DNA from 3 places in the Pseudarthrobacter sp. HLT1-7 genome. Region 1 is predicted to be linked to each of the others. Evidence: predicted binding sites of a transcription regulator. Region 1 holds the regulator's gene; each other region holds the start of a gene.
What was found. The regulator LexA, encoded in region 1, represses DNA repair genes until DNA is damaged. The targets are predictions, from matches to a motif close to TCGAACANNTGTTCGA.

Region 1 (7,699 bases):
GACCAGGGCCGGCCGGCCGAGTCCGTCGCCCGGCCGGCGCCGGCCAGGGCCGCGGCAATATGGCCCGGCAGCTGCCGGGAAGGTGTTGCGTTCTCGCCTTCAGGCTGGTGCTTCATACCGCGGACCTGCTAGCGGCGGCCGGCCACGTCTAGGGCCTCGGGCAGTGTGAAGTTGCCGTGGTAGAGGGCCTTGCCGACAATCGCGCCCTCGACGCCGAGCGGCACGAGGGAGCGCAGGACTTTGAGGTCGTCGAGGCTGGAGATGCCGCCGGAGGCGACGACGGGCTTGCCGGTCTTCTCGACCATCTGGCGCAGGAGTTCGATGTTGGGGCCCTTGAGGGTGCCGTCTTTGGTCACATCCGTGACGACGTAGCGGGCGCAGCCGGCCTCTTCGAGCCGGCCGAGGACGTCCCAGAGGTCTCCGCCTTCCCTGGTCCAGCCGCGGCCGGCGAGGGTGGTGCCGCGGACGTCCAGTCCGACGGCGATCTTGTCGCCGAAGCGCTCGATCACCCGGGCAGTCCACTCCGGGTTTTCCAGGGCAGCGGTTCCCAGGTTCACCCGGGCAACGCCAAGCTCGAGGGCGTTCGCCAGGGATTCGTCGTCGCGCAGGCCGCCGGAGAGCTCCACCTTGATGTCCAGCCGTCCCACCACTTCGCGAAGCAGTTCCGCGTTGGAGCCCCGGCCGAACGCGGCGTCAAGGTCGACCAGATGGACCCACTCCGCGCCCTGCTGCTGCCAGCTCAGCGCGGCTTCCAGCGGCGTGCCGTAGCTGGTTTCGCTGCCGGCCTCGCCCTGGACGAGGCGGACGGCCTGGCCATTGACGACGTCGACGGCGGGCAGCAGTTCAAGGACGGGCAGCGGGGTTTCGATGGTCATCGTGGGATCCTCAGTTTCTCAGCGGATGGCGGTGGTCGGGTTGCTGCCGGCCGGTTGCTGGCGGTTGGCCGGCAGCTAACCGGCGGGCAGGGTCAGGAGATAGGCGGCCAGCAGCGACATCCCGGCCAGTGCATAGAACACGATCTGGACCCAGCGAGGGCTCTTCTGCTGTCGGAACGACAGCGCCCCGCCAATCAGTAGCCCGGCGAGGCCCATGAGCACGATCGACCACATTTAGGCGGTCGCTTCCGGCGCGGCGGATTCCGCTTTGACATCCGGGACGGCAGCGGTCCCGGAGCCGGTGCGCAGGCCCTCGACCCAGTTGCGCAACAGGCGCGCCCCGGCGTCGCCGGACTTCTCCGGGTGGAACTGGGTGGCGCAGAGAGGGCCGTTTTCCACGGCCGCGATGAACGGGGCACCGTGCTCGGACCAGGTGACCAGGGGCGCCGTCATGCGGGGCTGGATCACGTCGAAGTCCCAGTGCTGCACACCGTAGGAGTGCACGAAGTAGAAGCGCTCGCTCTCGACACCGGCGAAGAGCTGGGAACCGGCCGGCACGGACACCGTGTTCCAACCCATGTGCGGTACCACCTCGGCCGGCAGCAGCTCGACTTTGCCGGGCCACTCCCCCATGCCCGGGGCCTCGGTGCCGTGCTCCACGCCGGCCTCGAACAGGATCTGGAGGCCCACGCAGATGGCCAGCACCGGCCGGCCACCGGCAACGCGGCGTCCGATCATGCGGATGGCGTCAACGGCTTTGAGCTCGCGCATGACAGTTTCGAAGGCGCCGACTCCCGGGACGACGAGGCCGTCGGCATTAAGCACGTCCTCCGGCTTGGCGCTGAGGATAACCTCGGCACCGGCGCGCTCGAGCGCGCGAACGGCCGAGCGGATGTTGCCGGAGCCGTAGTCCAGCACCGTAACCGTGGGCTTACCCTCGGGCGAGACAGGCTTCCTGCCGGCGTCGGGGTTAATGATGGCACCGTCCTGCAGCACCTTGCCGGTCACAGCGCACCCTTGGTGGAGGGGATTCCCTCAACGCGCGGATCGGACTCCACGGCCGCACGCAGGGCGCGGGCGAAGGCCTTGAACTGGGCCTCGACGATGTGGTGCGGATCCCGGCCGGCGGTCACGTTCATGTGCAGGCAGATCCCGGCGTGCAGTGTGATCGCCTCGAAGACGTGGCGGGTCAGGGAGCCGGTGAAGTGACCGCCGATCAGGTGGTATTCCTGGCCGGCGGGCTCCCCTGCGTGCACGAGGTACGGGCGCCCGGAAACATCGACAACGGCGTGCGCAAGGGCTTCGTCCAGGGGAACCGTGGCCTCGCCGAAGCGCCGGATGCCTGCCTTGTTGCCCAGTGCTGTGCGCAGGACCTCGCCGAGAGTGATGGCAACATCCTCCACCGTGTGGTGCACGTCGATGTGGGTGTCCCCCGTCGCTTTGACTGTCATGTCGATCAGCGAGTGCTTGCTCAGCGCCGTCAGCATGTGGTCGTAGAACGGAACCGAGGTGCTTATATCCGAGACGCCGGTGCCGTCCAGATTGATCTCGACCAGGACGGATGACTCGCTGGTGGTCCGTTCCATACGCGCGGTCCGCCCTAGGGCAGCGGTTGATCCGGTGTTGCTCATGTTGAGGTGTCCTTTGGCTGAAGGCGGGGTGTAGGGCTTGCGGCGCCGGACTCGCGGGCGGGGGTTGCGGGCTCCGCCCTTAAGTCTAGGCCTGCTGTGTTGCGCGGCTGGTCAGTATTCTCTCCAGGGCTTCGAGGAAGGCTGTGGTTTCCGTCTCAGTGCCGGCAGTGACACGCAGGTGCCCGGGGATGCCGACGTCGCGGATCAGTACCCCGGCGTCCAGAAGCTCCTGCCAGGTCTCGTGCGAATCCCCGAGGCCGCCGAAGAAGACGTAGTTGGAGTCGGAGGCCGCGGGTTTGAGCCCCATCCGCTGCAGCTCGGAGACTATCCGGTCACGCTGGCGCTTGATGTCCTCGACGTCGGCCATGAGCGCGGTCCGGTGGTTTAGCGCGGCCAGGCCTGTCGCCTGCGTGATGGCGGAGAGGTGGTACGGCAGCCGGACGAGGCGCAGGGCGTCGGCGACTTCGGGGGCCGCCGCCATGTAGCCCAGCCGTGCGCCCGCGAGGGCAAAAGCCTTGCTCATGGTGCGCGAAACGATCAGCCGCTCCCGGCCAGGCAGCAGCGTGAGGGCGCTCGGAGTGCCGTCGTGGGCGAACTCGTGGTAAGCCTCGTCAACGATCACCACGGTCTGGCTGGCTTCGCCCGCTTCGTAGACCGCTGCCACGACGTCGAGGCCAAGCCCGGTGCCGGTGGGGTTGTTCGGGGAGCATAGGAACACGATGTTGGGCTGCAGTTCGCGGACCTGGCGGGCTGCCGATTCGGCACTGAGGCCGTAGCCCTCGGCGCGGACCCCGGAGATGTATTCCGTGTCCGTGCCGGCGGCCAGCAGGGGGTACATGGAGTAGGTGGGAGGGAAGCCGAGGGCGGTACGGCCCGGTCCGCCGAAGGCCTGGAGGATCTGTTGGAGGACCTCGTTGGAGCCGTTGGCTGCCCAGATGTTTTCCGCACCCAGGCCGTGACCGAGGTAGTCCGCCAAGGCTCCGCGCAGTTCGGTGAACTCCCGATCCGGATATCGGTTGAGTCCGGCTGCCGCGATGGTCACGGCCTCGGAAATCGCGGCGCGGACATCGGCCGGCACACCATGGGTGTTCTCATTGACGTTGAGCAGGATCGGCACCTCCAACTGCGGTGCACCATACGGGCTCAGCCCACGCAGATTGGTCCGGAGGGGGAGTCGATTCAGGCGTTCTAACTGGTCGGTCACTCAACTAGTTTAAGTGAGACGGCGACGGGCCCTGAAACTGTGACGCCTGACGGACTGCACCAGAGATGTTACTTGGCTGGAACCACGAGTGACTGGCCGGGAACAACCCGGGCCGCCTCGAGGTTGTTGAGCTGAAGAATGTCGGCCACCACATCGCGGGGATCACGCTCCGGGGCCACGGTTCCGGCGATGGCCCACAGCGAGTCTCCGGGCTGAACGGTGACCGAAACAGCCGGGGTCAACCGCAGATCGGCGGCGGACTCGGAGGCCTTGGCCGGCGCATTGAGAAAGCCGCTGAAGGAGAGAATGAGGGCGGCCAGCAGAATGAGGGGAACGCCGAAAAAGACGAAGCGTCCTCGCCTGGTCAACCGCAGCGGCGCCTGCCTGGTGCGGGCCGCGGAGCCGTGCCCGCCGAGAAAACGACCATCGCCGGATGCCTCTCCGCGGTCGGTTGTGTAGCCGAATGTGTCGTGAAACGCGCTTGATGCTGACATGAACTGAGCCCTCCTGGACCATACGGTGCCGCCCGGCGTACTGCACGTACTTGCCGCCAACCGGCCTAACCTTCGAACATAGAACCGAACGTCGCGCCTTGTCCGAACATCGCCAAAGTCGAATACATATTCGAACTCTGCTTCTGTTTTAGCACTTATAGACGAACATTGTCGAGACTCGCTAGAACAAATGTTTGAAAAACTGCTGCGGCTGGCCTACGTTGGAGTCACAGGACAACCGCATCTGCAGTTGATCAGCAGGGTCTGACAAAGTCCGAAAAACAGGGCCGTACGTTCCGGCAACTGCAGCGACGACAGCCGGGCACAAGGGAAAGGCGTTGGCGAATATGGCAGCACAAGCCACCGGCGGCAGGGCCAGCCAGCGGAACCAGCAGGCTGCCCGGCCCCCGAAGAGCCTCACCATCCGGCAAAAGAAGATCCTGGAAACCATCCAGCGCTCGGTATCGGAGAACGGCTACCCGCCGTCCATGCGTGAGATTGGCGACATGGTTGGACTGGCAAGCCTCTCCAGCGTCACCCACCAGTTGTCCCAGCTTGAGAAGCTGGGCTACCTGAGGCGCGACCCCAAGCGTCCGCGTGCCATGGAAGTGCTCATGCCGCTGACCCTGGATGAGGGGGCCACCAGGATTTCAGGAGCCGGGAAGCCGAGCGGCCTGCGCTCCGTGGGCGGGCTGTCCGTCTCCGAGCTCACCAGCGCCACGGATACCGCTATGGTGCCGCTCGTGGGCCGGATCGCTGCCGGCGGCCCTATTCTCGCCGACCAGGTGGTCGAGGACGTGATGCCGCTGCCGCGCCAGCTGGTGGGTCATGGTGAGCTTTTTATGCTCAAAGTCGCAGGCGATTCGATGATTGACGCCGCCATCTGCGACGGCGACTGGGTGGTGGTACGCCGGCAGAGCGACGCCGTCAACGGCGACATCGTGGCCGCGCTGCTGGACGACGAAGCAACGGTCAAGACATTCCGCCAACGCGACGGCCACATGTGGCTGTTGCCGCAGAACACCCAGTACGAGCCCATCCTCGGCGATCACGCCGTCATCATGGGCAAGGTGGTCTCGGTACTCCGCTCCCTGTAGCTAAAATCAGATACCGGCTCTGACGCTCGCTCACCTTTCGCGGTGGACAACAGAACGCTCCCTCACTTTTCGGTTTGACCTTAAATGCTCCGTCACATTATGTGACGGAGCATTTACCTTTGGCACTCAGAATCGGAGTGCTCCCTGTTTCGGGTCTTTCGCCGAAGTACGCCGACCCGGGGTGGGCTGAATACGAGCGGGCACTGGGACACGACACGCAATCTTTCCTGCGACGCGCGGATGTCGTGGCGCTACCGGAATACCCGCAGCGCCAGGGCATTTGCGCGTCGCAAGGCTAAATGCGCCGCGTCAGCAGCCCGGCACCGGAAGTCCGCGGAATCCAGGCGCTGCCGTCGCCCGCGGGCCGGAGCAAGTGGGCGCGAACGCCGCGACCCGGGCCGGGACGTTCCACCCGGACTCTCTGAATGGCAGCCTCTACGCGGCCGGCTGCCCGGATTCTTTGGCGAGGCGTTCCAGCGCAGCAAAGGCTATCGCGGGATCGGTGGTGGGCCAGAACGGCGGAAGTGCGGCGCGGAGGAATCCCCCGTAGCGTTCCGTGGAGAGCCGTGAGTCCAGTACCGCCACCACTCCTTTGTCCGTCGTCGTCCGGATCAGCCGCCCGGCGCCCTGTGCCAGCCGGATCGCGGCGTGGGTCGCCGACACGCTCATAAAGCCGTTGCCGCCGGCCTGGGCCACAGCGCGGGACCGCGCCGTCATCAGCGGGTCGTCCGGCCTCGGAAAGGGGATCCGGTCGATCACGACCAGCCGGCAGGAGTCGCCCGGGACGTCAACACCCTGCCACAGCGACATAGTCCCGAAGAGGCAGGTGTCCGGCTCGTCGGCGAACTGCCGCACGAGCCCTGTCATGGTTGAGTCTCCCTGGCAGAGAATGCTCAGCTCCAACCGCGGCCGCATGGCCTCGGCGGCGTCTTCGGCGGCGCGGCGGGAGGAAAACAGGCATAAGGCCCCGCCGCCGGAGGCCCGGATCAGTTTCTCCAGCTCATCAAGCGCTTCCGGGGAGGTGCCGCGGCCGGGTTTGGGCAGGTGCTTCGCAACATAAAGAATCCCCTGTTTGGGGTATTCAAACGGCGAGCCGACGTCGACGCCGGTCCAGCTGGGCGCGCCGGGGCCGACCAGTCCAAGGCCGCCGGCGGCCGGTTCAAACGCCGAGCCGATCGCCAGGGTAGCCGAGGTCAGGATTACCGTGTGGTCTGCGAACAGGCCCTCGCGCAGCCGGCCGGCGACGCTCAGCGGCGCCACGTTGATCAGCGCCGGAGCGGACTCGTCCGGCTGGGAGTACCCCTGCGCCGGGTCGAAGGTGCTGTTGCGGGAAAACCACACCACTTCACGGTTTTCCCGAGCCGCGAGCAGCCGTTCGCAGAGTTCCAGGATGACCATGAGCCGGGAGCGGGCGAGCTGACGGCCGCCGTCGGCCGTGTTGGCGCTGTCCCCCTTGGAATCGGACAGCGCGGCGCGGCAGGCATCACGCAACTGGTCCACACAGTCCAACTGTTCGCTGTTGAGGCCCTTGGGCATAAGTCCGCCGGGGACGCCTTCAATGGCCAGCTCGAGGTTGGCCGCTGCATTGCTAAGCGCGTCCACGGTAATGCCGGTGTGCTTCCGCGCCCCTGAAGCGGCAACATGCACCATAGCGACGGAGAGCTGCCCGGACACGGCGCCGGTGACGCGGTCCTGGAGTTCGTGCGCCTCGTCGACCACCACGACGTCGTACTCGGGCAGCACGGCGAGGCCCTCGAAGGCGCTGACGGCCAGCATGGCGTGGTTGGTGACGACGACGTCGGCGTCTGCAGCGTTCTGCCGGGCCAGTTCGCTGAAACATTCGCCCGCCAGCGGACATTTCTGCGCCCCGAGGCATTCCATCGAGGTGACGGACACCTGGCGCCAGGCGCGGTCGGTCACGCCGGGCATCAGCTCGTCGCGGTCGCCCGAGGCGGTCGCCTCGGCCCATTCGCGGAGACGGACTACTTCCTTGCCCAGCTGGGAGGACGCGCCGCCCATGGCCGCGGCAAAATGCGGGACGGATGTGTCCTCGCCGAGGGAGAAGAGCTGACCCTCGGAGGGCTCCTCGGAAGGGAAACCGCCGTCGAGCTTGTGCCGGCAGACGTAGTTGGAGCGTCCCTTGACCAGGGCGACCTTGACGGGCCGCTCCAGGGCAGGGGTGATGGTCTTGAGCAGCCGGGGCAGGTCCCGGCCCACGATCTGGGTCTGGAGGGCCAGGGTGGCAGTGGAGACAAGGGTTGGTTTCTGGCTGACCAGCGAATGGGCGATCAGCGGGACCAGGTAAGCGAGGGACTTGCCCGTGCCGGTGCCGGCCTGGACCAGCAGGTGGTCGCCGCTGTCGATCGCGCGCGCCACCTGCCGGGCCATTTCGTGCTGG
Region 2 (7,699 bases), on a different contig from region 1:
GGTCTCTTCGCCATCGACGAGAAGGGTGATCTGCTGGGCATCTGACACGGGTGTCTCCTATTCAAGGTTAAGGCTTCGTAGCTTGTGGCATACGGGGACCACAGCCAGCCTCATCCATGCTATCGGTTTCTGCAGAGGCCACCCAACGCGCCGCTCAGCCTCCAAACCCGGTAATGGCGAGGTTTCGCCTGATCCCGTCCAACGCACCGGGCGGCTCCGGTTCCGGCTGTTCCGGGATCCCGGCCGCCGGGACCGGGAACGGCAGGGTGTCTGTGCGGCTCAGGTCCCAGGCCATGCTCGCGCTGATGCTGATGCCGCGGGGACCGGTCCGGCGGGTGGTCCCCCGGATCAGCAGCAGCCGGGTGCCGAACAGCAGCGGTCCGGCCAGTTCCTGGGCCTCGTGGAAGAAGACCGAGTCCACGCAGCCTGTACCGTCGTCGATGCTGATGAACACCACCCGCCGTCCGCCGCGCATGGGCGGGGTCTGGGTGGCTACCCGGACACCGGCCACCAGGACCTCCGTGCCGTTGCGCAGCCCCAGCAGCTTGTCCGCGGTGGTGACGCCCAGCCGGTCCAGCAGCGGCCGGTGGCTGGACATCAGGTGTTCGCTGACGTCCATGGCCATCAGGTCCAGTTCGGCCCGGACGGTCTCCACCAAAGTCGGCGCGGGCAGCACGGCCTTGAGGTTCTTCAGTTCAATATCCCCCAGCGGCAGGGACAGCTGACCCTCAATGACCTCCAGACCCTTCCGGTGGGGACGGCTCTGCAGGGTCTGGAGGTGCTGGACCAGATCCGCCCGGTTGGCGGTTCCGCCGGCGGCCCGGTGCAGGGAGTCGAAGGCGCCCAGCTGGGCCAGCCGCTTGATGCTCGGTTTGCTCAGCCGGGAGCGGGCGCGCAGGTCCGCCAGCGAGTCGTAAGGCTGGCCCGCCACCATCCGTTTGAGTTCAGCGCCGGAGAGCCCGAAGATGCCGTTCAGGCTCAGCCGGATGCCCAGCTTCCCGCGCTCCGGGCCGCCGGCGACCGGCTCCACCCGGTACTCGGCCCGGCTCAGGTTAATGTCCAGGGGCAGGATGGGGATCCCCAGCCGCCGCGCCTCGGCCACGAGCAGCCGTTTGGGGTACATTCCCGGATCGTGTTCCCACAGCCCGGCGAGGAACGCCTCCGGGTGGTGGGTCTTGAGCCAGGCGGACTGGTACGTGGGCACGGCAAAGGCAGCCCCGTGGGCCTTGCAGAAACCGAAGCTGCCGAAGGCCTTGAGCGTGCCCCAGACTTTGTCCACCACCTCGGGGCTGTACTTCCGGGCCCGGGCCTCCTGCCGGAAGAATTCCTCCACCCTGCCTTCCAGCACGTCGTTGCCGAGGGCGCGGCGGAACTCATCGGCGCGGGCCAGGCCGCAGCCTGTCATAACGTCGAAGGTCTTCAGGATCTGCTCGTGGAACACCGTGACTCCGTGGGTCTCCTCGAGGACCGGCTTGAGGTCCGGGTGCGGATACACCTCGGGGGCGAACCCGTGCCGGTGTTCCAAAAACGGCCGGACCATGTCCGATTTCATCGGCCCCGGGCGGAAAAGCGAGATGTCAATAATGAGGTCGTTGAACTCCCGGGGCGCCAGTTTGCCGATCAGTTCGCGCTGGCCGGGTGATTCAATCTGGAAACAGCCCAGGGTGTGGGTGCTGCGGATCAGCTCATAGGTGGGTTCGTCGTCGAGCGGTACGGCGTTAAGATCGATGCGCCCGTCCGCGGAGATGTAGTCCGGTCCGGTGCCGTCCGGTCCTGACGGGTGCGCGCCTGCTAACACCACCTCGGCCTTGGAGGGATGCAACCGGATGACTTCCCTGACGGCGAAGGCCATGGCGCTTTGCATCCGGACGCCCAGGACATCAAGTTTGAGCATGCCCATGGGGTCCATATCGTGCTTGTCGAACTGGCTCATCGGCAGGCCCAGGCCGCTGGGCTGCACGGGGGTTCGGTCCAGCAGGGTGGCGTCCCCCAGGATGACCCCGCACGGGTGCATGGAGATGTGCCGCGGCAGCCGGTCCAGCCGTTCAGTGAGGTCCACCAGCAGGTCCAGCTGCTGGTTTTCGGAGAAATCACGCTGTTCCACCCGGCCGGCGAACTCCTTCAGCTCGGGTTTCTCCACCAGGGCCTCGCGGAAGTTCCGGGCCGAGAACCGCCACAGCTGCTTGGCGATGTCCCCGATTTCGCCCTCCTCCATGCCCAGGGCAAGCCCGGCGTCGCGCACCGCACCGCGGGCGCGGTAGCCATTTTGCATGCTCATCAGCGTGACGCGTTCCGAGCCGAAGCGCTCAAAGATCTTCCGGTAGACGTTGTGCCGTTCGGCGCTTTCGACATCGATGTCGATATCCGGCAGGGTGGCGCGGTCCTGGGAGAGGAAACGTTCGAAGATGAGGTCGTGCTGGAGCGGGTTCACCGCGCTGACCTCAATCAGGTAGTTGACCAGGCTGGAGGCGCCCGAGCCGCGGGCCGCGGCGCGGACGCCCATGGCCAGGATCATCCGCGAGACCTCGGCGACGGTCAGGAAGTACGCGGCGAAGCCCAGGCTGTCGATGATCCGCAACTCGTGCTCCAGCCGGGAGCGGAGTTCCCCGGCGGGCTTCCCGGTGATCCCGGGGAACCTGCGGCCGATTCCGGCCTCGCAGCGCTGGGTGAGCTCCGCGAGGGCATCCCCGGCGATTCCGATCACCGAGGCCTCGGGGACCACCGGCTGTTTCCAGCCCATGTCGCGCACCGGGTCCATCCGGCAGCGGTCCGCGAGCGCTTCGGTCTGGGCCATCAGCCGTTTGAGGTCCGCGGCGCCGTATCCGGCGGTGTGCATGATCTCCTTGCCCAGTTGCAGCATCAGTTCCGCTGACTTGAGCCAGCCCTGTCCGTTGGGCTGGAGCAGCGGGGCGGCGGACAGTTCGGGCAGGGACTTCAGTGTCCGGGCGGAGTCCAGCACGTCCGCGGTGGCCGCACCGTCCTCGGCGACGTACCGGACGGCGTTGCTCAGCACTGCGGGCACGGCGTGCTCCGCGGCCAGTTTGAGCATGCGGACCGCGTGGGCCGTGCTCAGCGGCTCCCCGGGCGGGCTGAGCTGCGACACCACCTCGGCGGCGAGGGTCCCCGGCGGCATCGCGTCCAGCCAGCGCTTGAACAGGGTGCGGGGGCGCAGGTAGCGGCGCCCGCCCATGGCGCGTCCGACGTCGGAGTCCGGACCGATCAGCACGGTCAGTACCGGCTGCAGGGTCTCCGGGTGCAGGGTGCGGGAGGCCAGTTCCGCCCGGGTGACGGCCACGGGGACCGCTCCCTGCGCCTTGCCGGTGGTGCGGGCATGGGCATCGGAGATCAGCCGGCAGAGCGCCCGGTACCCGGCGCCGTTGTTGTGTCCGTGGGCCAGGACGACGACGCGTCCGCCCACCTGGGTGCGGAGGTCGCCGTCGTCGTCAAAGACCGCAAGGTCCACCCCCACGATCGGGTCCAGTCCCGCGGCCATGCAGGCCTTCAAATGCTTGATGGTTCCGTAGAGGCCGTCACGGTCCGTGCAGGCGAGCGCCGTGGCGCCGTCGGCCGCGGCGGCGCCGGCGAGCTCCTCCGGCCAGGAGACCCCGTAGTGGGCGCTGAAGGCCGTGGAGACGTGGAGGTGGGTGAAGCTCATGCTGATTCGGACTCCCGGAAGGGACGCAGGGCATCGTGGATCCGCAGCAGCCGCCAGCGCCCGCTGCCAACATGCCGGGTCAGGTCAAGGGTGAGGAAATCCTCCGCGGGTGACCCGCCCCCGGGTAATCCGGCCGGACGCACCTGGACCCGCCAGATCTCGTGATCCACCAGTCCGGGGCCGCTTCCCAGCGGGGCTCTCGGTTCCTCCGCCCACCACTGGCGCCGCTCATACCAGCGGACCGGATCAGCACAGACCGTATAGCGGCGGCCTGTCCAGTCAAGCCTGAGGGGCGTTCCGGCGGGGGTGCAGACGACGTCGACCGACTCGCTGAACATGCCCATAGTGCCTCCCGGACCACACCATCTGTAAAAACCAAACAAGTAAACCAAGCAGGTTATTCGAACATATCTTCGAACAACTCCAGTCTACGACGGTGCCGGGACAAAACCTAGATCAGGGGTGGACGGACGCAGGCGCAGGTAGCAGGATTGAGCCATGAGCTCCCATAACGCACTTCTCAAGCACGTCAGCATCGCTGCCAAGGACACGTCCCTGGTGGCGAATTTCGATATAGACGGAAATATCCCCGGCCAGGGCGCCTATGTGGTGGGGCTGGTGTCCGCCACTGCGGACCATTCCCACCAGCGCCGGATGGGGATCGAGTTCATGAACGGCGAGGCCGTCTCCTTCTACTGCTTCAGCCACGACGGAACGGAGGAGAACTTCGACCTCAAGGGTGTGGAGCACTCCGGCAACACCATTACCGGCAACTTTCCGCTGAGCACGGTGCTTGGCCTCCCCAAGGGACACCTCATGACGGCCTTCAGCGACTGCGATGGCCGGGACTACCAGGCAAACGTGCCGGTGGATGAAGCCCTCTGACTCCTGCGGGGACCTGTTCCAGCCTTAGGAGCTGGCTTTGTAGACTCCCAGCTCGAGGGTGATGAACGCATCGATCATGGCCCGATAGGTCTTCTCGACGAGGTCGACGTCGATGTCCTTCTGCTCCGCGGTGGCGCGGACGTGTTCGATCACCCGCTCTACGCGGCCGGGGGCCCGCACCTCGGCGCTGTCCGCCTTGAGGGTTCCGGCGATCCGGATCAGGCGCTCGCGGCGGCCGATCAGTGACACGATCTGTTCGTCCACCTCGTCAACGGCGACCCGCACGGCGGCGAGCTGTTCCCGGTCGGCCTTGGCGGACTTGTCTTCTGCATGGTTTGTGGACATGTGCACGACAGTATCGAACCATGCCGCCACGAGTCGACTTAATTCCGGCCGTCCGGAGTGTTGACACCTCCCGCAGTTTCCAAAAAGTTGGCCCGGGCTGGCCCGTCCACCGGGCAGCGCGTCGGACGTGCTGTTCATCCAGGCCAACCACGGCCTCATCCTCTCGCTCTGGAACGCTGGGCAGATGCAGGCCGAAGCGGCCGTTGATCCCCCGGCCGGCGTTCGACGGTGGGACTCGTTCACGGCAGATCAATGCGGGCATCCCGATTGGTCCGGCCGTCCTGCCTGGTCCGCCCCGGATATTGAAGTGTCCAGGAAAACGTTCTCCGCATCGTCGCGTCGTTCAGATGAGACATACCACGCTCCCGCTGCTACAAGCCCCCGCGGCAACTTTCGCCTATCGCGGCCGGTCACCTCCACGGCCCACCCGGCCTAGTACTAGACGCACCGCCATGCGGTGGCGCGGCGGAGGATTCCAGAGCCACGAAGGATTACCGCACGTTCCATCTGTTTACTCCAGGGCGCTGCGCTGACCGGCGCGCCGAAGCAGGAAGTTCGGGACGCCCGGCACAGGTGTTGTTGCCCAGCGCGCCTCCTGGTTCCCGGATTCTCCGCGATGCGGGCGGTCAGGGAACCAAGGGGGCTAAGAGTCCAGCGGCGCCGGCGATGGACAGGGCCGTGCGGATATGGTTGGCCCGGGTCCACAACCGCTGGTAGCTGTTCCACTGTTGATCCGGCTGAGCAGCGCCGTTCGCGGACAGACGGTTGTTGAGCGGCACATTTACCACCATGGTGGAGACCCACCCAGCCAGATAGGCAACCGCGCCGACGACCCGCAGTGGAGGCTGCGTCTGGGCGTCCACGGCCGCGGCCACGGCTATCGCGGCGCAGGCGGCGGCGGTGCCAAAGAACAGGACCATAAATGGAGCCCGCACGGCCTTCTCATTGATCAGGACCATGGTGGTGATGGCGTCCGTGGCGGGCTGCCGGCGCAGCGCGGGCATCACCACGACGGAGAAAGCCAGATAGACGCCGCCGGCCACAGCGGAGCCGGTTCCAGCGGCCACCGGCAACCACCCGCTCACCGCAGGCTCACTTCGGCGGGTTCGGTCCAGACACCGGTGACGGCGGCGCGGGTTGCATACGTGCTGAAGTCGGTAGGCTTCCCGTTTAGGGCGCAGGCGAGGTCCGTGGTCAAGGAGGAGTTCCGCCCGTCGAGTATCTCGGCAAAGAGTTCGGCCAGCGGCATGGCCTCCTCCGTGGGGATCCCGTCGGGGACGAGATCTGCCGCGAATTCCTGTGCCGTGCACGGAACGAATTCCATCGGCCGACCAGTGGCGGCTGATAGCTCGTCCGCGATCTCCCGCAGGGTGAGCAGCCGCGGGCCGGTCAGTTCCAGCACCTTTCCCACATGACGGGCGCCGATGAGCGAGTCTGCGGCGACCTCGGCGAAGTCATCTATATCAAGGAAGGGTTCCGCTATGCCCCCATCGGCGGGCAGCAGCAGACGGCCCCGGCGGACCGGGCCGAGCAGGAAGTGTTCGCTGAAGTTTTGGGCGAACCACGAGCACCGCAGTACCGTCCACTCCAGCCCGGACGCCCGGACGACGTCCTCGGCGGCCCGCGCCCCGTCCTCGCCACGGCCGGACAGGAGTACCAGCCGCTGCACCCCGGACCCTACGGCAGCCCGGGCGAAGTCAGACATCAACTGGGCAACCCCAGGAAAGGCCAGATCCGGGCTGTAGCACAGGTAGGCCGCGCGCACTCCGTCCAGGGCGGGTGCCCAGGTCGCGGGGTTGTGCCAGTCCATCGGCGGCATGGAGTTTCGTGTGCCGATCCTTACCGGCGTCTGCCGGTCAATGAGGCGGCGGGCGATGCGGGCGCCGGTTCGGCCGGTTCCGCCAGTGAGAAGAACAGGAGCAGGTTCGGATGTTGTGTTCATGAACCCAGACTGCCAGTCACATATTGGACGGTGAATGCTCTAGAGTCGCATCTGCATCTCTAGGCGTCTAAAATGTTGACTATGGATCCTCTCTCGCAGTTCCTGACTGGGCCCCGCGCGAGGGCCGCCTTCACTCTTCGGGTGGTGATGGACCCGCCGTTCGCCATTGAGGTTCAGGACGAAGCCGCCTTGACCGTGATCGTAGCCGTCCGCGGCCAGACGTGGATCACCGCCCAGGGAAGCATTCCGCGGTTGTTGGGGCCAGGTCAGGCGGCCACTGTTCGTGGCCCGGCTCCCTATCTGGTCGCGGATGCCCCGGACCGGGCGCCGACTGTGGTGATCGGCCCCGGCCAGTCGTGCAGCACCCCCATGGGGGCTCATCTGGAGACAACGATGGCCCAGGGCGTCCGGACGTGGGGCAACAGCTCTCAGGGCAAAACGGTCCTGCTGATTGGTACCTACCAGACAGAAGCGGCGGCCGGCCAACTCGTGACATCGGCACTGCCGCCCCTTGCAGTCTTCACAGACCAGGAGGCCGATCCGATCCTGATGGAACTCCTGGAGCGCGAGCTCACTAGCCAGAGACTGGGAAAGGAGAGCGCCCTGGACCGCGTGCTTGACTTGCTGCTGCTGCATCTGGTGCGCGTATGTGTCCTCCGCGCCGACGCTTTGGCACCCAGCTGGGCGGCCGGCACCCGAGACCCCGTTGTTGCCCAGGCATTGACCCTGCTCCACGAGGAACCGGCGGCGCCGTGGACCGTCGCGGAACTGGCACGGCGGGCGCACGTCTCGCGGTCCGCGCTGGCCGCCCGGTTTCACGCCGCCGTCGGACAGCCACCCATGACGTACCTCACGACTTGGCGCCTTGCGCT
Region 3 (7,699 bases), on a different contig from region 1:
TCGCACAAGGCAAAGAACTTCTCGGACACCAGCGCCTTGATCGGCGCCGTGTAGTAGCTGCGCTGCCCGCGGGCCATGGCCTGGAAGTGCAGCGCGATCGCGACGAGCGACTTCCCGGAGCCGGTGGGCGTCGCCAGGATGACGTTGGCGCCGGAGGCCAGCTCCATGATGGCTTCGTCCTGCGCGGTGTAGAGGGCCAGGCCGCGGCTCTCCGTCCACTCGACGAAGCGGGTGTACAGCTCGTCCGGATCGGGGCCGTTCCGGCCTGGGACGCGGGCGGCCGGGGCGGGGAGCTGATCATCGAGTTTCATTACTCTCCAGCTTAGTGGCCGCAGGCTCGCCCCGGGGGCCCCGGGGGGCGGGCTGCTCCGCCCGGGGCCCCGGGGGCGGGCTGCTGTGCCGGGGTTAGGCTACGAGTGTTGCGTGCGTGCCGGTGACTGGAGGAAAACGTGAAATGGGATCCAGCCAAATATGTGCAGTTCGGCGATTACCGGGACAGGCCCTACTTTGACCTGACGGGCCGGATTCATGCCGACGCCCCGCGGCACGTGGTCGACCTCGGCTGCGGTCCCGGCAACCTGACGGCCACGCTCGCGGACCGTTGGCCCGAGGCCCGGATTGTGGGTCTGGATTCCTCGCCGGAGATGCTTGCCAGGTCCGGCGCCTATGCCGGGACGGCGCCCAATCTGTCGTTCAGCCTCGCCGACATCGCCGGGTGGACGCCGGCCGGGGGGACCGACGTGGTGGTCACCAACGCCGCCCTGCAATGGGTTCCCGGCCACCGGCAGCTGCTGCCGCGCTGGCTTGCCGCGCTGAAGCCCGGGGCCTGGTTCGCGCTGCAGGTTCCCGGCAACTTTTCGTCCCCCTCGCACACGCTGATGAGCGGGCTGGCCGAGTCCGGGGTCTGGTCCGGCCGGCTCGCCGGGGTGCTGCGCCATGAGGACGTCGTGGGGGAGCCCGCTGACTACCTGAAGATCATGCTCGACGCCGGCTGTGACGCCGACGCCTGGGAGACCACCTACCAGCAGCTGCTCCCGGGCGAGAACCCCGTACTGGAGTGGGTCCGCGGCACGGGACTCCGCCCCGTCCTTGCGGCCCTGTCCGCCGGGGATGCCCGCGAGTTCGAAGCCGAATATTCGGCCAGGCTCGCCGAGGCATACCCGGCCGGCGCGCACGGAACGGTGTTCCCCTTCCGGCGGATTTTTGCCGTCGCCCGGAAACGGGGCTGAGCAGTGTCGGGGTCATTCACGGCCGGTGGAAAATCCCGGCAGCCGTGTGACACCAATGCACACCGTGGCGGGGCTAGAATGACGGGGCGGCGTGGGGGCGGCCGCCACGCGTATCCGGATCCGGGCCCTGGTCTATTGATGGAGGTTCGGTGCTACTTGGCCTGATGGGGCGGCTGTTATCCGCCCGTAAGGTGACCGTACTGGTGATTGTCCTGCTGCAACTCGTCCAGACCACCGCCAACCTGCTCCTCCCCACCCTGAACGCGGCCATCATCGACGACGGGATCATCGGCGGCAATACCGCGGAGATCCCAAAACTCGGTTCCTGGATGGCCTGCATTGCCGCGGTCCAGGTCCTGGCCGCCGTCGCGGCCGGCTATCTGGGCGCCATCGTGGCCATGGAGATGGGCCGGAAATTACGCGAAGAACTGTTCGACAAAGTGCAGTCCCTGTCCTCCCAGGAAGTCGCGGCCTTCGGCGCCCCGAGCCTGGTCACCCGGGCAACCAACGACGTCGCGCAGATCCAGAACCTCGCGGTGCTCGTCTTCACCATGCTCATCGCGGCGCCGGCCATCTTCCTCGGCGGCATCGTGCTGGCCATGAACCAGGACATTGCCCTTTCCGGCCTGGTGGCGGCGGTAGTGCCGGTGCTCGCGGTCATCATGGCCGTGATCGTCCGCCGTCTCATTCCGCTCTACCGGCAGGGCCAGGAACTTATCGACCGGATCAGCCGGATCCTTCGGGAGCAGATTGTCGGCGCCAACGTCATCCGAGGCTTTGTCCGCCAGGGCCATGAGATCCGCCGCTTCGACGGTGCCAACAAGGTCCTCACCAGGAACAACACGCAGTCGGCGCTGCTCGTTGCCGGGATGATGCCGCTGATCATGCTGGTGGTCAATCTGTCCTCCGTCGTCGTCGTCTGGTTCGGTGGCTTCCGAATCCAGTCCGGCGAGATGCGGCTCGGCGCCCTCACGGCGTTCATCGCCTACATCCTGCAGATCCTGATTGCGATCATGATGGCCATGTACGTGTTCATGACGGCCCCGCGTGCCGCCGCCTGCGCCGAACGCATCCAGGCCGTGCTGGACACGGCCCCCGCCATCACGGATGGCCCCGGTGCGGCCGATGCCGGTGCAGCCGATGCCGTTGCGGTCGACGCCGGTGCGGTCGACGCCGGCAGGAGCCCGGACAACGGCCCCGCCAAAAACATCGTGGAGTTCCGGGGCGTCACCTTTGCCTACCCCGGCGCCGAAGCGCCCGTTCTTGAAGGCGTAACGTTCACGGCGGAGCCCGGCACCACGACGGCGATCATTGGTGCCACCGGCAGCGGCAAGACCACGCTGCTGAATCTGCTGCCCCGTTTCCTGGATGCCACCGGAGGCGAGATCCACGTCGGCGGCCGCAACATCCGTGACTTTCCGCTGGCGGCGCTCCGCGGACTCATCGCCCTCGTGCCGCAGCATTCATACCTGTTCACCGGGACCCTGGCGGAAAACCTGCGCATGGGGGCGCCGGGCGCTACCGACGCGGAGCTCTGGCGGGTGCTGGGAACGGCGCAGTCCGGGGAGTTCGTCCGCGGGCTCCCCCAGGGGCTGGACTCGCCCGTGAGCCAGGGCGGCACCAATTTCTCCGGCGGCCAGCGGCAGCGGCTGTGCATCGCCCGCGCCCTGCTCCGCCAGGCCCCCGTCTACCTCTTCGACGACAGTTTCTCCGCGCTGGACTACGGCACGGACTATCGGCTCCGGGAATCCGTGGCGCCCCTGCTGGGTTCGGCGACCGTGCTGATCGTGGCCGAGCGGGTATCCACGATCGTGGACGCCGGCCTGATCCTGGTGCTGGACAACGGGCGCGTTGTGGCGCAGGGAACGCACAGGGAACTGATGGAGTCCTCCACGAGCTATCAGGAGATTGCTGCCTCCCAACTCGTCCCGGAGGGGACTCTGTGAGCCGGGAACCGGCCCTCGAGGCCGGGACCCTTCCGTCGGCCGAGGCGTTGGCCGATGCCGGGTCGCCGGCCGTCACCTCCACAACCATGAAGGCCGTGGACCGGCCCCTGGCCGCTGACCTGGCCGTGGGCAGGGCCGCGGACAGGGAACCGTCCGGCTTGGGTACCACCGGCAGGCTGCTCGGTCTCCTGCGCCCGTCGAAATGGCGGATGGCCGGCGCCGTCGCGGCCACCTGCGCCTTTGTCGCGCTCAACGTGGCAGCACCCAAGCTGCTGGGTGACGCTACCGACGTCGTCGTCGACGGCGTGATGGGCGGCACCTTCAACCAGGAGAAACTCGCGGTGCTGCTGGCAGTGGTATCCCTGATGTACCTCGGCGCCTCCCTGTTCAGCTGGATCCAGGGTGCCCTGACGGCCAGGGCCGTCCAGCGCCTCAGTTACGGTCTCCGGGCTTCGGTCGAGGAAAAGCTGCATGTGCTGCCGTCCAGCCACTTCGACGAACAGCACCGCGGGGACGTGCTGAGCCGCGCGACCAACGACGTCGACAATATCTCCCAGGCGCTCAGCCAACTGCTCAACCAGCTGATCATGTCCCTCCTGATGCTCTCCGGCGCACTCGCCATGATGCTGTGGATTTCACCGGTCCTGGCCGTGATCGCGCTGGTGTCCGTCCCGGTCTCCACCCTGATCACCGTGCTGGTGGCCCGTAAATCGCAGCCGCATTTCACCGCGCAGTGGGCGAGTACCGGGGAGTTGCATGCCCAGCTGGAGGAGTTCGTCACGGGCCATGAAGTGATCAAGGCGTTCGGGCGGCAGGACGCGTCCGCCGCCAGTTTCAAGGACAGCAACGACAAGCTCAACCGGGCCAGCGCCCGCGCCCAGTACATGTCCGGCGTCGTGCAGCCGCTGATGGTCTTCGTTTCCAACCTCAACTACATCGCCGTCGCCGTGGTCGGGGCGCTCCAGGTCACCGCCGGGGCCATGACGATCGGCGGCATCCAGGCATTCATCCAGTTCAGCAGGCTTTTCAGCCAGCCGATGGGGCAGATCGGCGGCATGCTGACCCTCCTGCAGTCCTGCCTGGTCTCCGCCGGGCGCGTTTTTGCCCTGCTCGACGCGCCGGAGATCCCGGCCGAGCGCCCCGCCACGGCCGCCGGGTACCGCCCGGCCCCAGCGCAGAGACCAGCGCAGATACCCGCGCCGATCCCGGCGCGCGACGCCGGCGCCGAGGGCCGCGTCTCCTTCGAGCACGCCACCTTCGGCTACAGCCCGGACACGCCGGTCGTCCGGGACCTTTCCTTCACTGTGGAGCCGGGGCAGACCGTGGCGATCGTCGGCCAGACGGGCGCCGGCAAGACCACGGTGGTGAACCTCCTGATGCGGTTCTACGAGCTGGATTCGGGCCGGATCACCGTCGACGGGGCGGACATCGCAGGGCTGCCGCGGGATGAGCTGCGGGCCGCCTTCGCCACGGTGCTGCAGGACGCCTGGCTCTTCACCGGCAGCATCCGGGAAAACATCGAGTACGGCCGCCCCGGCGCCAGCGATGCCGAGATCGTCGCAGCGGCGCAGGCCAGCCACGTGGACCAGTTCGTCCGGGCCCTGCCGGCCGGCTACGCCACGATGCTCGGCAACGACGGCGACACGCTGAGCCGCGGGCAGCGCCAGCTCATCTCAATCGCCCGGGCGCAGCTGGCTGCGCGCAGCATCCTGGTTCTCGACGAGGCCACCAGCTCCGTTGACAGCCGGACCGAGGCCCAAATCCGCCAGGCGATGCATCGGCTCCGGCAAGGCCGGACCAGCTTCGTGATTGCCCACCGCTTGTCCACCGTCCGCGACGCTGATCTAATTCTGGTCATGGACCAAGGACAGATCGTTGAACGCGGAACCCATCGGCAGCTCTTGGCCGGGGGCAGGCTTTACCCGAAATTGTATGAGGCGCAGTTCGCTGGCCGCGAACAGCCGCAAGGGCCCGGAGGGCCGGAACAGTGAGCCCCGCAGTGACCTCGGCGACACCTTTTCCCGGTGCCTGGCGGCCCAACCCGGCCAGCTCCGTGCCCCTCTTCGAACAGCTCAGGCTCACCGTCATTGAACGGGCAGACCGCGGAACACTGCCGGCCGGAACCAGGCTCCCGGCGGTGCGCAGCCTCGCCGGCGAGCTGGGCGTCGCCCCGCATACCGTGGCGCGCGCCTACAAGGAACTCGAGGGTGCCGGCGTCGTGATCACCCGGGGCCGGAACGGGACGGTGGTCTGCGCCCGGGACGAGGCCTGGAGCTCCCTGTCCGCCGCCGCGGCCGAGTTCGCCGCCGCGGCGAAGACCCGGGGCGCGAGCTTCGCTGAGGCCGTGCAGTTGCTCGCGGCGGCGTACGACCGCGAGCAGCACCGGTAGCACACGGGGCGGGTTTCCCCGGCCCGGGACACAGCCGGGAATGGATATTCGAAGAAGTTTTCGATTAGCATTAGTAGCGTGCCTAAAGCCGTAGCTGAACATCCAGCCGTTGATTCCCAGACCCCCGCAGTTCCGGAGAGCGCAGTTCCGATGGGCGCGGTTCCGGTGGGCGCCGCAAAACCGGGCCGCGCGATCGACGCCCGCCCCGAGGTGAAGCGACCGGACATGTCCCGCCTCATCGTCAAGGGCGCGCGCGAGCACAACCTCCGCAACGTGGATCTCGACCTGCCGCGCGACTCCATGATTGTCTTCACCGGGCTCTCAGGATCCGGAAAGTCTTCTCTCGCCTTCGACACCATCTTCGCCGAGGGCCAGCGCCGCTACGTCGAATCGCTCTCTGCCTACGCCCGGCAGTTCCTTGGCCAGGTGGACAAGCCCGACGTCGACTTCATCGAGGGCCTCTCTCCGGCGGTGTCCATCGACCAGAAGTCCACGAGCAAGAATCCCCGCTCCACGGTGGGCACCATCACCGAGATCTACGACTACATGCGCCTGCTGTGGGCCCGTGTCGGCCGCCCGCACTGCCCCATGTGCGGGGAACCCGTCGCGAAGCAGACACCTCAGCAGATCGTGGATCAGTTGCTGGAGTTGCCGGCGGGAACCCGTTTCCAGGTCCTGGCACCCGTCGTCCGGGGCCGTAAGGGTGAGTTTGTCGAGCTGTTTAAGGAGCTTACGGCGAAGGGCTACTCACGCGCCCGGGTTGATGACAAGCTGATCCAGCTGAGCGATCCGCCCAAGCTCGGCAAGCAGTTCAAGCACACCATCGAAGTGGTGGTGGACCGGCTCGTGGTGAAAGACGGCATCAGCCAGCGCCTTACCGACTCGGTGGAAACCGCCCTTGGCCTGGCGGAGGGACGGATCCTTGCCGAATTCGTCGATCTGGACGCGGACCACCCGGAACGGATCAGGGCGTTCTCCGAGCACCTGGCCTGCCCCAATGAGCACCCCCTCGCGATCGACGAGATCGAGCCCCGCTCCTTCTCGTTCAACAACCCCTTCGGTGCCTGCTCCGCCTGCAGCGGCATCGGCACGAAGCTCGAAGTCGATGAGGAACTCATCATTCCGAACGGCGAGCTGTCCCTCGCTGAGGGCGCCATCGCGCCGTGGTCGCTCGGGACGGCGACGACGGAATACTGGAACCGGCTGCTCGGCGGACTTGCCAAGGAACTCGGGTTCTCGATGAAGACCCCGTGGGACACGCTTTCCGAGGATACCCGCCAAACGGTGCTGCACGGCAAGGACCACAAGGTGGTGGTGCAGTACCGCAACCGCTTCGGCCGCGAGCGCAAGTACAGTACCGGCTTCGAAGGCGTCATCCAGTACGTCCACCGGAAGCACCTCGAAACCGACTCCGACAAGGCCCGGGACCGTTATGAGGAGTACATGCGGCAGATCCCGTGCCCGGCCTGCAACGGCGCCCGGCTGAACCCGGCGTCGCTCTCGGTTCTGATCAACGGGAAGTCCATTGCCGCCGTCGCGGCCTTGCCGATGCGCGATTGTGCGCACTTCCTCGACAACCTGGTGCTCACCGGCCGCGAATCCCAGATCGCCCACCAGGTCCTCAAAGAGATACAGGCCCGCCTGACCTTCCTGCTCGACGTCGGCCTGGAGTACCTGAACCTGGAACGGCCCTCCGGCACCCTGTCCGGCGGCGAAGCCCAGCGCATCCGGCTGGCCACCCAGATCGGCTCCGGCCTCGTGGGCGTGCTCTACGTCCTCGACGAGCCCTCCATCGGGCTGCACCAGCGGGACAACCGACGCCTGATCGAGACGCTCACCCGGCTGCGGGACCTCGGCAACACCCTGATCGTGGTGGAGCACGACGAGGACACCATCCAGGAAGCCGACTGGGTGGTCGACATCGGACCGGGCGCCGGCGAACACGGCGGCATGGTGGTGCACTCCGGTTCCTACCAGGGACTGCTGGAGAATACCGAATCCCTCACCGGCGACTACCTCTCCGGCCGCAAGAAGATCGAGATCCCCAAGAAGCGGCGCAAATACGACAAGAAGCGCGAGCTCAAGGTGATCGGTGCCAAGGAGCACAACCTCCTGAACGTGGATGCCACGTTCCC

Region 2: the regulator LexA is predicted to act here: its motif matches at 4,057-4,072, upstream of AC50X6_RS16100 (DUF6504 family protein).
Region 3: the regulator LexA is predicted to act here: its motif matches at 5,613-5,628, upstream of uvrA (excinuclease ABC subunit UvrA).

Annotation. Positions count from the first base shown of each region.
Region 1 covers NZ_JBWZCH010000014.1:46,216-53,914, forward strand. Annotated here, with positions in the region: gene AC50X6_RS13575 (SseB family protein) at 1-116, opposite strand, end outside; gene priA (bifunctional 1-(5-phosphoribosyl)-5-((5-phosphoribosylamino)methylideneamino)imidazole-4-carboxamide isomerase/phosphoribosylanthranilate isomerase PriA) at 129-875, opposite strand; gene AC50X6_RS13585 (CG2302 family histidine operon protein) at 951-1,109, opposite strand; gene hisH (imidazole glycerol phosphate synthase subunit HisH) at 1,110-1,883, opposite strand; gene hisB (imidazoleglycerol-phosphate dehydratase HisB) at 1,880-2,506, opposite strand; gene AC50X6_RS13600 (histidinol-phosphate transaminase) at 2,592-3,710, opposite strand; gene AC50X6_RS13605 (LysM peptidoglycan-binding domain-containing protein) at 3,779-4,204, opposite strand; gene lexA (transcriptional repressor LexA) at 4,552-5,301, shown strand; gene AC50X6_RS13615 (ATP-dependent DNA helicase) at 5,737-7,699, opposite strand, start outside.
Region 2 covers NZ_JBWZCH010000019.1:57,197-64,895, forward strand. Annotated here, with positions in the region: gene thrS (threonine--tRNA ligase) at 1-48, opposite strand, end outside; gene AC50X6_RS16095 (DNA polymerase III subunit alpha) at 155-3,655, opposite strand; gene AC50X6_RS16100 (DUF6504 family protein) at 3,652-3,999, opposite strand; gene AC50X6_RS16105 (hypothetical protein) at 4,154-4,540, shown strand; gene AC50X6_RS16110 (chorismate mutase) at 4,565-4,885, opposite strand; gene AC50X6_RS16115 (anthrone oxygenase family protein) at 5,512-5,952, opposite strand; gene AC50X6_RS16120 (NAD(P)H-binding protein) at 5,967-6,827, opposite strand; gene AC50X6_RS16125 (AraC family transcriptional regulator) at 6,909-7,699, shown strand, end outside.
Region 3 covers NZ_JBWZCH010000009.1:46,938-54,636, reverse strand. Annotated here, with positions in the region: gene AC50X6_RS10680 (DEAD/DEAH box helicase) at 1-311, opposite strand, end outside; gene AC50X6_RS10675 (trans-aconitate 2-methyltransferase) at 450-1,229, shown strand; gene AC50X6_RS10670 (ABC transporter ATP-binding protein) at 1,394-3,175, shown strand; gene AC50X6_RS10665 (ABC transporter ATP-binding protein) at 3,262-5,166, shown strand; gene AC50X6_RS10660 (GntR family transcriptional regulator) at 5,175-5,564, shown strand; gene uvrA (excinuclease ABC subunit UvrA) at 5,790-7,699, shown strand, end outside.